One region of the Pseudodesulfovibrio senegalensis genome, then DNA from elsewhere that is predicted to be linked to it. Evidence: predicted binding sites of a transcription regulator. Region 1 holds the regulator's gene; the other holds the start of a gene.
The links. The regulator sigma-54, encoded in region 1, starts transcription at its own class of promoters, with help from an activator protein. The targets are predictions, from matches to a motif close to CTGGCACGGNNNNTGCTT.
Positions count from the first base shown of each region.

Region 1 (5,665 bases):
ACGACCTTTTACATGCTGGTGGGGATCGTCAAGCCCAACACCGGGGATGTTTCCTTCAACGGCCAAAACATAACTGACCAGCCCTTGCATGAACGAGCCCGCCTTGGCATCAGCTATCTGCCACAGGAAAGTTCTATTTTCAAAAAACTCACGGTTCGCCAGAACCTTGAAATCATCCTTGAACAGACCTCCATGACGCCACGCCAACAAAATGCCCGGGCCGAAGAACTCATGGATATGTTTACAATTTCCAAGTTGGCTGACCAGCCCGCCATGTTTCTATCCGGTGGCGAGCGGAGACGGCTGGAAATCGCCCGGGCTCTCATCCTCAACCCCAGCTTCATTCTGCTTGACGAACCGTTTGCTGGTATCGACCCCATTGCGGTTATCGATATTCAGGAAATCATTTCCGTACTCAAAAGTATGGGCATCGGAATTTTGATTTCTGACCATAACGTGCGTGAAACGCTGAATATTTGTGACCGCGCATACCTCGTATACGAAGGTACGATTATTCTTGAAGGCACGCCGGAAGTCATTGTTCAGGACAGTCAGGCCAGACAGATTTATCTGGGCGAGGATTTTTGCCTCTAAATCCATTCTCCTCCATTCCCTGTACCGGCTTCGTCCGGATTGTTCCCTTTTTCCCGAATTCCCGATTTACAGCGGCTGTGAACATTGGTACATTTTTTTCATGTAAAGAGTTTGATTTGAGGAAAAATAAAAGTCACAATAGGTTATGTTGATTCAAATTTAGTATAATTCGTTCCTGCTCATTGCGGATTGCACGAAATCCATGCAGGATAAATAAAAAATAACAACAAGTTTTTCCCAACAGGAAAAATCGGAACGGTACGTATATGGGACTTGAACTCAGGCAACAACTCAAACTTTCTCAACAGCTTGTGATGACACCGCAATTACAGCAGGCAATCAAGCTGCTGCAATTGTCGAGGCTTGAGCTGGTTGAAACCGTACAGCAAGAGTTGCTGGAGAATCCGTTTCTTGAAGAAACGGAAAATGAAGCCGTGTCCGAAGTCGAAGACGATCGCTCCGCCACAGAAGATGCCAACGACGCCCTAGTCAAGGATGCAGACTGGGAGAACTATCTTGGTGAGTTTTCCAGTACTTCGAAACAATCACACTCCCGGGACGCAGAAATCCCGGAAGAGGGTATGTCTTTTGAGGCACGGCTGGCCTCCAAGCCTTCGCTCGAAGGACATCTGAGCTGGCAAATGCGCCTTTCCAATTTTACGGATGAAGAAATTGCCGTAGGCGATGTTGTCGTTGGCAATCTCGACCACAACGGCTACCTCAAGGCCAGTGTGGACGAAATAATGTCCATGATCCCTGTGGAAGCCGAACTTGTGGAAAAGGTGATCCGCAAGATGCAGCTGCTCGACCCTGTGGGCATAGCGGCTCGCACCCCCCAGGAATGTCTGCTGGTCCAGATGAAGGTAGCAGGGTTTGACAGCGATCCTGTTTTGGTTTCATTGGTCACCGATCATCTCGAGGACCTTGAAAAGCACCGGTACAAGCCCCTTGTGCGCAAATTCAAGATATCCATGGAGGATCTCAAATCCTATCTTGACCTCCTCCAAACCTTGGATCCCATGCCGGGGACGAATTTTTCCTCCACAGAACCACATTACGTCAGCCCCGATGTTTTCGTATACAAGTTCGGAGACGAGTTCGTCATCATGCTCAACGATGACGGCCTTCCCAGTCTTCAAATGAACTCCTTTTACGTGGATAATCTCAAGGCCAGCAACGAAAAGGAAAAGGATTATTTTTCCGAAAAAATGCGATCTGCCGCATGGCTGATGAAAAGCCTGTACCAACGGCAACGTACGTTGTATAAAGTAGTTGAGAGCATTGTCAGATTTCAGAGGGACTTTTTTGAAGAGGGTGTGACCAAACTCAAGCCACTCATCCTGAAAGAGGTTGCCGAAGACATCAGCATGCATGAATCCACCGTGAGCCGGATCACGACCAATAAATACGTATCCACTCCCCACGGTATTTTTGAATTGAAATTCTTTTTCAACAGTGCTTTGGACTTGGGGGATGGCTCTCAGGTCGGCTCCGAGAGCGTCAAGGCACTCATCAAGCAACTTATAAGCGAGGAGAATCCGAAAAAACCGCTCAGTGACGAAAAAATCGGTGAAATTCTGAAAGAAAAACTCGATGTAAACATCGCACGAAGAACCGTGGCAAAATATCGTTCTGCAATGGGCATTGCCTCATCTTCAAAGCGAAAGGAGTTTTTCTAACAGGGCTTGTCAAATACCCACAAACTCAGGAGGGTAGTCCATGAACATCAGCTTCACCTTCAAGAACTTCGATCCGTCCGACCATCTCAAGAAGTATGCTGAAAAGCGCTTTGGAAAACTCGGCAAGTACGTGTCCCATTCTGACACGGCCGAGCTCAAGGTCAATCTCATGGTTGAGAAGTTTCGCCAGAAGGCCGATGTTGTGCTCAATGCGGACAATATTCATTTGTCTGCGTTTGAAACATCGGAGGACATGTATTCAAGCATCGACTTGGTGCTGGACAAGCTGGAAGCGCAATTGCGCAAATTACGCGAAAAGATGAAGGATCGCGGCAAGAAGGCCCGAGCCAACAAGGTCGTCCAGATGGACTATCTGTCTTTTTTGGAAAAGGAATCCGGCAACTGGACCCCGACAATCGTCGGCAGTGACTCCTATGAGCCCAAACCCATGTCCGTGGACGAGGCAGCCATGCAGCTGGACACCACGGACGGCGAATTCCTTGTCTTTCGCAATGCCGACACCGAAGGCATCAACGTCATTTATAAACGAAACAACGGCGATTTCGGATTGATCGATCCTGGACACTGATCATGAAACTTGGTGATTATCTTCAAGAGGCCTACATCGTCCCGGAACTTTCGGGAAGCAGCAAGAAACAGGTTCTGACAGAACTTGTGGCCCCCCTTGAAAAGGACAATAATGGAATGGACACGGACCAGGCGGTCCGTGTCCTTCTTGAACGGGAAGAACTCGGAACCACGGGAATCGGCGACGGTATAGCCATTCCCCATGGAAAACTGGATGCCATCGACAGGATTTCTGTGGTTGTGGGCAGAAGCACCAAAGGCATTGAATACGAAGCGCTGGACTTCAAGCCCTGCCACATTTTTTTTCTTGTCATGGCTCCGGAGCAGGTGGCCGGAATGCACCTGCGACTGCTGGCCCATATCTCTCGTCTGCTCAAGGATGAACACTTCCGTCAGGAATTTCTCAAGGCCGAAGACGCCAAGGCTCTTTGGCAAATCTTGAAAAACGCCTAACCAACAAGGATTTCATTTTGTCTTCAACATTTCCGGTCATCCTTGTCACCGGTTTATCCGGATCGGGAAAAAGTACAGCTCTCCGGGTTTTTGAAGACCTTGGCTATTTCTGTGTGGACGGCCTGCCCACAGCAATGCTCCCGAAGCTGGCCGAGATGTTTCAACCCAAGACAACCCAGCATCGTGGTCTTGTACTTGGGATGGATCTCCGTCAAAGCGATTTCATTCAGGAATGGGAAGAAGCCAATCAACAATTGGAAAAAATGGGCATAGACCTGACCATTCTGTTTCTTGAATGCCGCGCGGAAACTCTGGTCACACGCTATGCCACCACGCGGCGCCTGCATCCTTTGGAATCCAGGAACCTCGGGCTTGAACAGGCCTTGGAAATGGAAAAGGAAGTACTTGATCCCATAAGGGATTCCGCCGATCTGGTGTTGGACACCACGGACTATTCCATCCACGATCTGCGAAGAATTCTCCAAGAGAAATGGACTGATATTGAAAACAACCCGCGCGGAATGCGTGTGCGTGTGGTGACGTTCGGGTTCAAGTATGGCGTTCCACTGGAGGCGGATCTTGTTTTTGACCTCCGCTTTCTTCCAAACCCTTATTTTGATGAAAAACTACGGGAGCTTTCCGGCAAGGATGCACAGGTGTCTGATTATGTGCTCAAAACCGACCCCGGATCGACGTTCATGCAACGCTTCACGGACTTCATGATCTACCTCCTGCCTTTATATGCCGAAGAGGGCAGACACAGGATCACTGTGGCCATAGGCTGCACAGGAGGAAGGCACAGGTCCGTTTCCGTCGCGGAAAGTCTTTTCAGCCAATTACGCGAAGCCGGATATTCCTCTACAATCGAACACAGACATCTGGAGTTGGGATAAATCATGTCCGAATCAACCAAGTCCATTGGCGTTGTCGTGGTCACACACGGTAATTTCGGAGAAGAACTTGTGCGTGCGGCTGAAACAGTCCTCGGTGAGCAGGAGCGATGCTTTGCCGTCAGCGTCGACGTCAACAGGGAAGTGGACGCCACAGTGGAAACCATTCGCGCCAAGGCCAAACAAGCGGATGTCGGGGCAGGAGTCCTGCTCTTGACCGACCTGTTCGGCGGCTCTCCCACAACTCTCAGCCTTTCACTGCTGAAAGAAAACGAAATCGAGGTGGTTGCCGGCGTCAACCTGCCCATGATCATCAAGGCGTTGCAGGGACGGGATATGAAATTATCGGATATGGCCGCCGCTGTCAGGGATGCAGGCCTGCAGGGCATCGTGGTGGCCGGAGAACTGCTGCGCAAACGTACGGCAAAAAAATAGGATTTATGCCAATGGATTGGGTTCGTATAGACAATCGCCTCATTCATGGGCAAATCATCGAGACATGGTTGCCGTATACAGGCGTTAAAACCATAGTTGTCGCCAATGACCAGTTGGCTGCCGACATCATGCAGCAGCAGATCATGACCCTGGCAATTCCGGGTAACATCGAAAGCATATTTGTTTCGGTTGGTGCGCTCGAAACCGCGATTGAAACGCTCAACTCGGATTACCTCATCCTCTTCAACAACTGTGCGGACGCACGCCGGGCCTATGAACAGGGCGTTGCCTTTGAAACGCTCAACATCGGTAACGTGCATTACAGCCCGGGCAAACGGCAATTGTCCCCCAGTGTGGCGGTCAATGAAGAAGACGAAGCCTGTTTGCGTTTTTTTGCCAAAAACGGAATCGACCTCGACTTCAGGTGTGTCCCCAACGATACTGTGCAGGTCAAGTGGTGAGTATGTCTGTGGGAACTGTCGGCTGGTTTGCGCTCGTATCGCTTTTTTTTGCCGTCTTTTCCCTGTTCAGGAATACAATCAGCCTTGGCCTTCTCGAACGTCCGCTGGTTATCGGTCTTTTTTGGGGCGCTTTCTCGAATAATTACGAAATGGCACTGAGTATCAGCATTTTCTTTGAACTTTTCTGGCTCGACCTTATTCCGGCAGGAACCTATATTCCACCACATCTCACGGCTACGACCTTTGCAACCCTCAGTCTGTGCACATGGCTCAATGCTTCCGCTCCCGGTCAGGTTCTGGCCATCATCTTTGCTTGTATGCCTTTGGCATGGGCCGGAGCCCGGCTCGAAGGCTTGCTGCGCGAAAAGCAACGCAAAAGCTACAACCAACTGTTGAATTGGTCCAGAAAGCCGCTGGACCCAAGACTTCCGGGCCTGTTGATCGCACGCTCCACACTGACCGCATTCGCAGGATCCTGGGTTTTGTTTTTTATAACGATCCTCGCCCTGTACTGGGTACTGGACTGGTTTCTGTATAATTTTTCAAGTTTTCTCCAAAGCCTCGA
Region 1 is NZ_WAIE01000001.1:1,239,560-1,245,224, forward strand. Features, by position in the region: gene lptB (LPS export ABC transporter ATP-binding protein) at 1-594, shown strand, start outside; gene rpoN (RNA polymerase factor sigma-54) at 861-2,273, shown strand; gene hpf (ribosome hibernation-promoting factor, HPF/YfiA family) at 2,314-2,862, shown strand; gene F8A88_RS05860 (PTS sugar transporter subunit IIA) at 2,865-3,314, shown strand; gene rapZ (RNase adapter RapZ) at 3,290-4,207, shown strand; gene F8A88_RS05870 (PTS sugar transporter subunit IIA) at 4,211-4,639, shown strand; gene F8A88_RS05875 (PTS sugar transporter subunit IIB) at 4,651-5,100, shown strand; gene F8A88_RS05880 (PTS sugar transporter subunit IIC) at 5,109-5,665, shown strand, end outside.

Region 2 (5,665 bases), 690 kb from region 1:
GGAGCATTGTCGGGCAGGTCGTGTTCGACTGGCTTGATGAAATTTTCCGTTGACCGAGGTGGGGATGCGATTGCGTGGTTGGTTGTGGGCGTGATTGACGTTTTTTCCCGGGCGGGTGTGCGGCCAAATACACAGACCGTCCGGCGCCTGCCGGCCGTTGACTGGCACCGCTTCTTCTCGGGGCATCATGTCCCCGGTCCCCTTGCGGAATATCTTGGACAGCATCGAGTCCGGCGCGTCCGCCGGTTGTGTGCGGCTGGCTTATTCGCGCCGTTGACCTGTTTCCACGTCGGCTGACAGCTTCCTTGTGCTGAAGTCCATGCGTGGTGAGTACCGTGAACCGGCCCTGTTTCTAGAGCCCGCACCCCATGAGCGGTATCGTGTTCTGGCGGGGCAGGGGAGATTCGGAAAGGAAGACATGGTCTGCCGTGGGAATCCGTATGGTCGGGAGATCACAATGTGTTTGGATGGTGATCGTGTCTTTGCCGATTGCAACGATCATGGGAACGGGTTCCTGTTCGGTCTCGCTGCAGTAGCTTTCGCGATACAGCGGTTTGAACAAATCGGATTCGCCGTTGGGCCGGACCACGGAGAGCTGGCTGAGGGTGGTCGTTACCCGTGCAACGGCGCCGCGGGCGTCAAAGACGAGTGAGTTCATATCGCCGTTCACGCCCAGAGCATCGGAATTAAAGGCCATGATGTCGCCGATGGGCGTGGTTACCGATGTCGGACTGGCCGGTTCCAGCGAACGGAGCATGCCGTTTCGGTCAAAACTGATTCCGATTCGGGCTTTCATGGGGCCGACCGGAGTGACCAGGCTGACGACTTCTCCGGGCCATAAGGTGAGACTGCGTATCGCCTCGTTTTCGTGAAAGCTGATGGCGATGACCTTGGCCGTGATCATGCCCGCCGGGGTTTGCACTGGAGTGGGTTCGGCCAGCGCCGCTTCATCCGATTCTCCCCAGTATCCCGAAAGTTTGCCGTTGAGCGGAAAGACCCGTTTGAGGGTGCCGTTTTCATGAAACGTTACCAATTCGGCCGGTATGTTGCCGACCGGTGTCGGGATGGAGGTCTGCATCTCCAGCGGCACGGTCTTGGGTGTGCCGTTTTCATGATATCGTACCGGGAGCACTTCCTTTTTCCTGAGATCGTCCGTGGTGTGCTGGGGGATCAGGTCGCCATATTTCGTTTGAATCGGCTGCATGGTGTTTCCTTTGTCAGTTGGAGTTGGCAAGTTTGGTGAGTTCTGTTTCGGTCAGCGGACGTTCAAGCTTCCATGACAGGTCCCTGACGGCCCTGACGAGTTTCGGCAGTTGTTTTTCCGGACAGTTGAGGGCGTTTTCACAGAGGGCGGAACGCAGGGCTGCCTGCCCGCTTTTGCCGCCAACGGCAATGATGCGCCGTGTGCCCACGGCCGCCGGGTCGTAGGGTTCGAAAAGCGCCGGAGACTTGCTGAGCGCGTGGGCATGGAGCCCGGATTCACACGCAAAGATATCTTCTCCCGCAATGGGTTTGGTGCGGGGAATCGGCACGTCGGCAGCGTTCGAGACCAGATCGCACAGTTCACGAATATTGTTGACGGCATAGTCATGGGTTCCCTCCTTGAGTGTGAGCCACGCGGCCAATTCCTCGGTGGCCGCAATGCCGGAACGTTCGCCGATCCCCAGCACGCTGGCATCGGCATAGTCCGCTCCGCACTCGAGAGCGGTGACCGCGTTGGCCGTTGCCATGCCGAAATCATCGTGGCAGTGCACGGCCAGATCAATGGTCAGGGCGTTGCGGAAGCGTTTGACGAGCCGGGCCGTTTTTTGTGGCGTGAGCACGCCGAGGGAGTCGGACAGCCTGATACGGCTGGCTCCCATGTCCTGCGCAAGCTGTGCGGCCTTGAGCGCAAAATCCTCGTCAGCGCGGGACACGTCTTCCAGCCCCACGGAGATGTACTCAATGCCCAGCAGGGCCGCCGCCAGCAGGGTGCAGAACAATCGTTCGAGAAGCCCTTCGCGATCGGTTCCGAGGCGGTGTGTCATGTGCAGGTCCGACACCGGCACCCCGATATTGATACGATCTATGTCGAGTTCTCCTGCAGCGCGGACGTCCTTTTCACGGCAGGGCGACCATACGCTGAGACGGGTGCCGGCTGCCTTGGCTCTGGTCTGGGCGATCAGGTGTTTCAGGCCGTCCTGCCCCACCCAGCCGATTTCCAGTTCGTTCACGCCGAGTTCAAGAAGCCCGTCAACGATCCGTTCCCTTGTCTCCTGAACGAAATACGCTCCGAACAACTGCGCGCCTTCTCTCAAGGTCGTGTCGATCAGCATGGTTCGACTCCTTGCGTTTGTTACCTTTCCATCCTTTCCCTGAGCATATTCAATGCCAATGAATATGCGTCTTTCATGTCTTTGAAGTTACTAGATAAATCGACATGCGGCCGCGACTGCCCGCTGCCTACGTTTTTGTAGTCAGCGACAATTTGGTCGTGCGCTCCGGTGGTTGTCTACACTTTTCGTAGGTTGTTTGTATTATGTGTCTTTGAATTAAAACCCTTTTATTTCGGTGATTTATTGTTTCTATCCGTAAATGGCACGCCCTTTGCCTTATGGGGGGTGTCCATCTGAAACCAACCCTTGGAGGAAAACATGAGGAAAGTAGCCATTTACGGAAAAGGCGGAATCGGAAAGTCCACAACCACGCAGAACACCGTTGCCGGATTGGCGGAAATGGGCCGCAAGGTCATGGTGGTCGGCTGTGACCCCAAGGCGGATTCCACCCGTCTGCTGCTTGGTGGCCTGGCCCAGAAGTCCGTGCTCGATACCCTGCGCGAAGAAGGCGAGGACGTGGAGCTCGAAGATATCCGCAAGCCCGGTTTCGGTGGCACATGGTGTGTTGAATCCGGCGGCCCGGAACCCGGTGTCGGCTGTGCGGGCCGCGGTATCATCACCTCCATCAACATGCTCGAATCCCTCGGCGCGTATGAAGAGACCGAAGGGCTGGACTATGCCTTTTATGACGTCCTCGGCGACGTTGTCTGCGGCGGATTCGCCATGCCCATCCGCGACGGCAAGGCGCAGGAAATCTACATTGTCTGTTCCGGCGAGATGATGGCCATGTATGCGGCCAACAACATCTGCAAAGGCATCATGAAATATGCCGAATCCGGCGGCGTCCGTCTGGGCGGCCTCATCTGCAACTCCCGCAACACCGACCGCGAAGCCGACCTCATCCGGGAGTTGGCCAGCAAGCTCGGCACCCAGATGATCTACTTTGTGCCGCGCGACAACGATGTCCAGCGCGCCGAGATCAATCGCAAAACCGTCATTGAGTGGGATGGCTCCGTGAATCAGGCTGACGAATACCGCGGGCTTGCCAAGGCCATTGACGAAAACGAGATGTTCGTCATTCCGACCCCGCTCGAAATCGAGGACCTCGAACAGTTGTTGCTCGATTACGGCATCATGGAAGCCGCCTAGGCTTTTTCCATCAACTCGTGATGCCCCGCGCACGCTGCCGGGGCATCGGGAAAGCGCATATGGACTCCGTATCCTGCCTGCGCCTGGTTCCCGACACCCTCGAAACGGCTGTCGGTGTAATCAAAATACAATAAAATCGAAGTGATAGGAGGGAATGGAAATGATGATCATGGTAAGAGCGATTGTGCGGCCGGAAAAAGCGGATGACGTGTTGGCCGCCCTCATGGACAACGGTTTCCCCGCTGTCACCAAGTATTCCGTGGCCGGTCGCGGCAAACAGCGCGGCATCAAGATCGGCGAAGTCACCTACGACGAGATTCCCAAAACCATGCTCATGAGCGTCGTCAACGCTGCGGACAAGGATTTCGTGGTCAACACCATCATGGACGCGGCCCGTTCCGACAAGGGCGGGGCGTTCGGCGACGGCAAGATATTCGTTACCGATGTGGAGTCCGTCTTCACCATCAGTTCCGGCGTGGAAGATACCGCCGCCGCAAGCGAGGAGGCCGCGTAATGAAGGAAGTCATCGCCGTGGTGCGCATGAACATGATGAACAAGACCAAGGCCGCCCTGACCGAGGCCGGGGTGGATGCCTTCTTTGCCCATGAGGCTCAGGGGCGCGGCAAGGGCTTTGTCAACGCCGCCGTGCTTGAGGGCGCGGAAAGCGGATATGAAGAGGCCGCTGCCGTCCTTGGAGAAAAGGGCAAGCTGTATGCCAAACGCATGGTCACCGTCGTGGTTCCCGACGATCAGGTCGAGGACGTGGTGGAAGCCATCACCGAGGTCAACCGGACCGGCAAACCCGGAGACGGCAAGATCTTTGTTCTTCCCATGGGGGACGCGGTTCGCGTCAGAACCTCTGAAACCGGTACCAAGGCCATTCAGTAGCCGCCGCACAAGGAGACGAAACAATGGCAAAGACGAAAAAGCTGGTGCAGATGGAAGCCGCCGACGTCAAGGATGAACTTCTGGCGAAGTATCCTCCCAAGGTGGCTCGCAAACGCGCCAAGCAGATCATGATCAACGAGGCCACGGAGTCCGAAGCGCCGCCCGAAATTCTGGCGAACGTACGGACCATTCCCGGCATCATCACCATGCGCGGCTGCACCTATGCGGGGTGCAAGGGCGTCATCATGGGCCCCACCCGCGACATCGTGAACATCACCCACGGCCCCATCGGCTGCGGGTTCTATTCCTGGCTTACCCGTCGCAACCAGACCGAGCCCGGCCCGGACGGCGACAACTACATGCCCTACTGTTTCTCCACGGACATGCAGGATCAGGACATCATCTTCGGGGGCGAGAAAAAGCTCGAGGCCGCCATCCAGGAAGCCTACGACCTGCTGCACCCCAAGGGCATCTGCGTGTTCGCCACCTGTCCGGTGGGCCTGATCGGCGACGACATCCACGCCGTGTGCAGGAAGATGAAGGAGAAGTTCGGCGACTGCAACGTGTTTGCATTTTCCTGCGAAGGCTACAAGGGCGTGTCCCAGTCCGCAGGGCACCACATCGCCAACAACCAGGTCTTCTCGCACCTTGTGGGCGAAGATAAGGAACAGCCCGAGGGTGAGTACAAAATCAACCTGCTCGGTGAATACAACATCGGCGGCGACGGTTTCGAGATCGACCGCATTCTCAAGAAGTGCGGCATCACCAACCTGGCCACGTTCTCGGGCAACTCCTCCTATGACCAGTTTGCCCGGGCCCAGCATGCGGACCTCAGCTGCGTCATGTGTCACCGCTCCATCAACTACGTGGCCGACATGCTGGAGACCAAATACGGCATCCCGTGGATCAAGGTGAACTTCATCGGTGCAAAATCCACGGCCAAGTCGCTGCGCAAGATCGGCGAATACTTCGGCGACCCGAAACTCATCGATCGTATCGAGGAGGTGATTGCCGAGGAAATGCCCGCAGTGGAGGAAGCCATCGCCGATGTGCTTCCGCGGACGGAAGGCAAGACCGCCATGATGTTTGTGGGTGGCTCCCGCGCGCACCATTATCAGGACCTGTTCGAGGAAATGGGCATGAAGACCCTGTCGGCAGGCTACGAGTTTGCCCACCGGGACGACTACGAAGGCCGCCATGTCATCCCCAATCTGACCGTGGACGCCGATTCCCGCAACATCGAGGAAATCGAGGTGGAGGCCGACCCCGAACTCTATGAACCGCGCAAGACTCCGGACGAAATCAAGAAACTG
Region 2 is NZ_WAIE01000001.1:551,135-556,799, forward strand. Features, by position in the region: gene F8A88_RS02550 (alpha/beta hydrolase) at 1-53, shown strand, start outside; gene F8A88_RS02555 (hypothetical protein) at 353-1,204, opposite strand; gene F8A88_RS02560 (LeuA family protein) at 1,218-2,315, opposite strand; gene nifH (nitrogenase iron protein) at 2,634-3,464, shown strand; gene F8A88_RS02570 (P-II family nitrogen regulator) at 3,625-3,978, shown strand; gene F8A88_RS02575 (P-II family nitrogen regulator) at 3,978-4,352, shown strand; gene nifD (nitrogenase molybdenum-iron protein alpha chain) at 4,376-5,665, shown strand, end outside.
Region 2: the regulator sigma-54 is predicted to act here: its motif matches at 2,357-2,374, upstream of F8A88_RS02560 (LeuA family protein).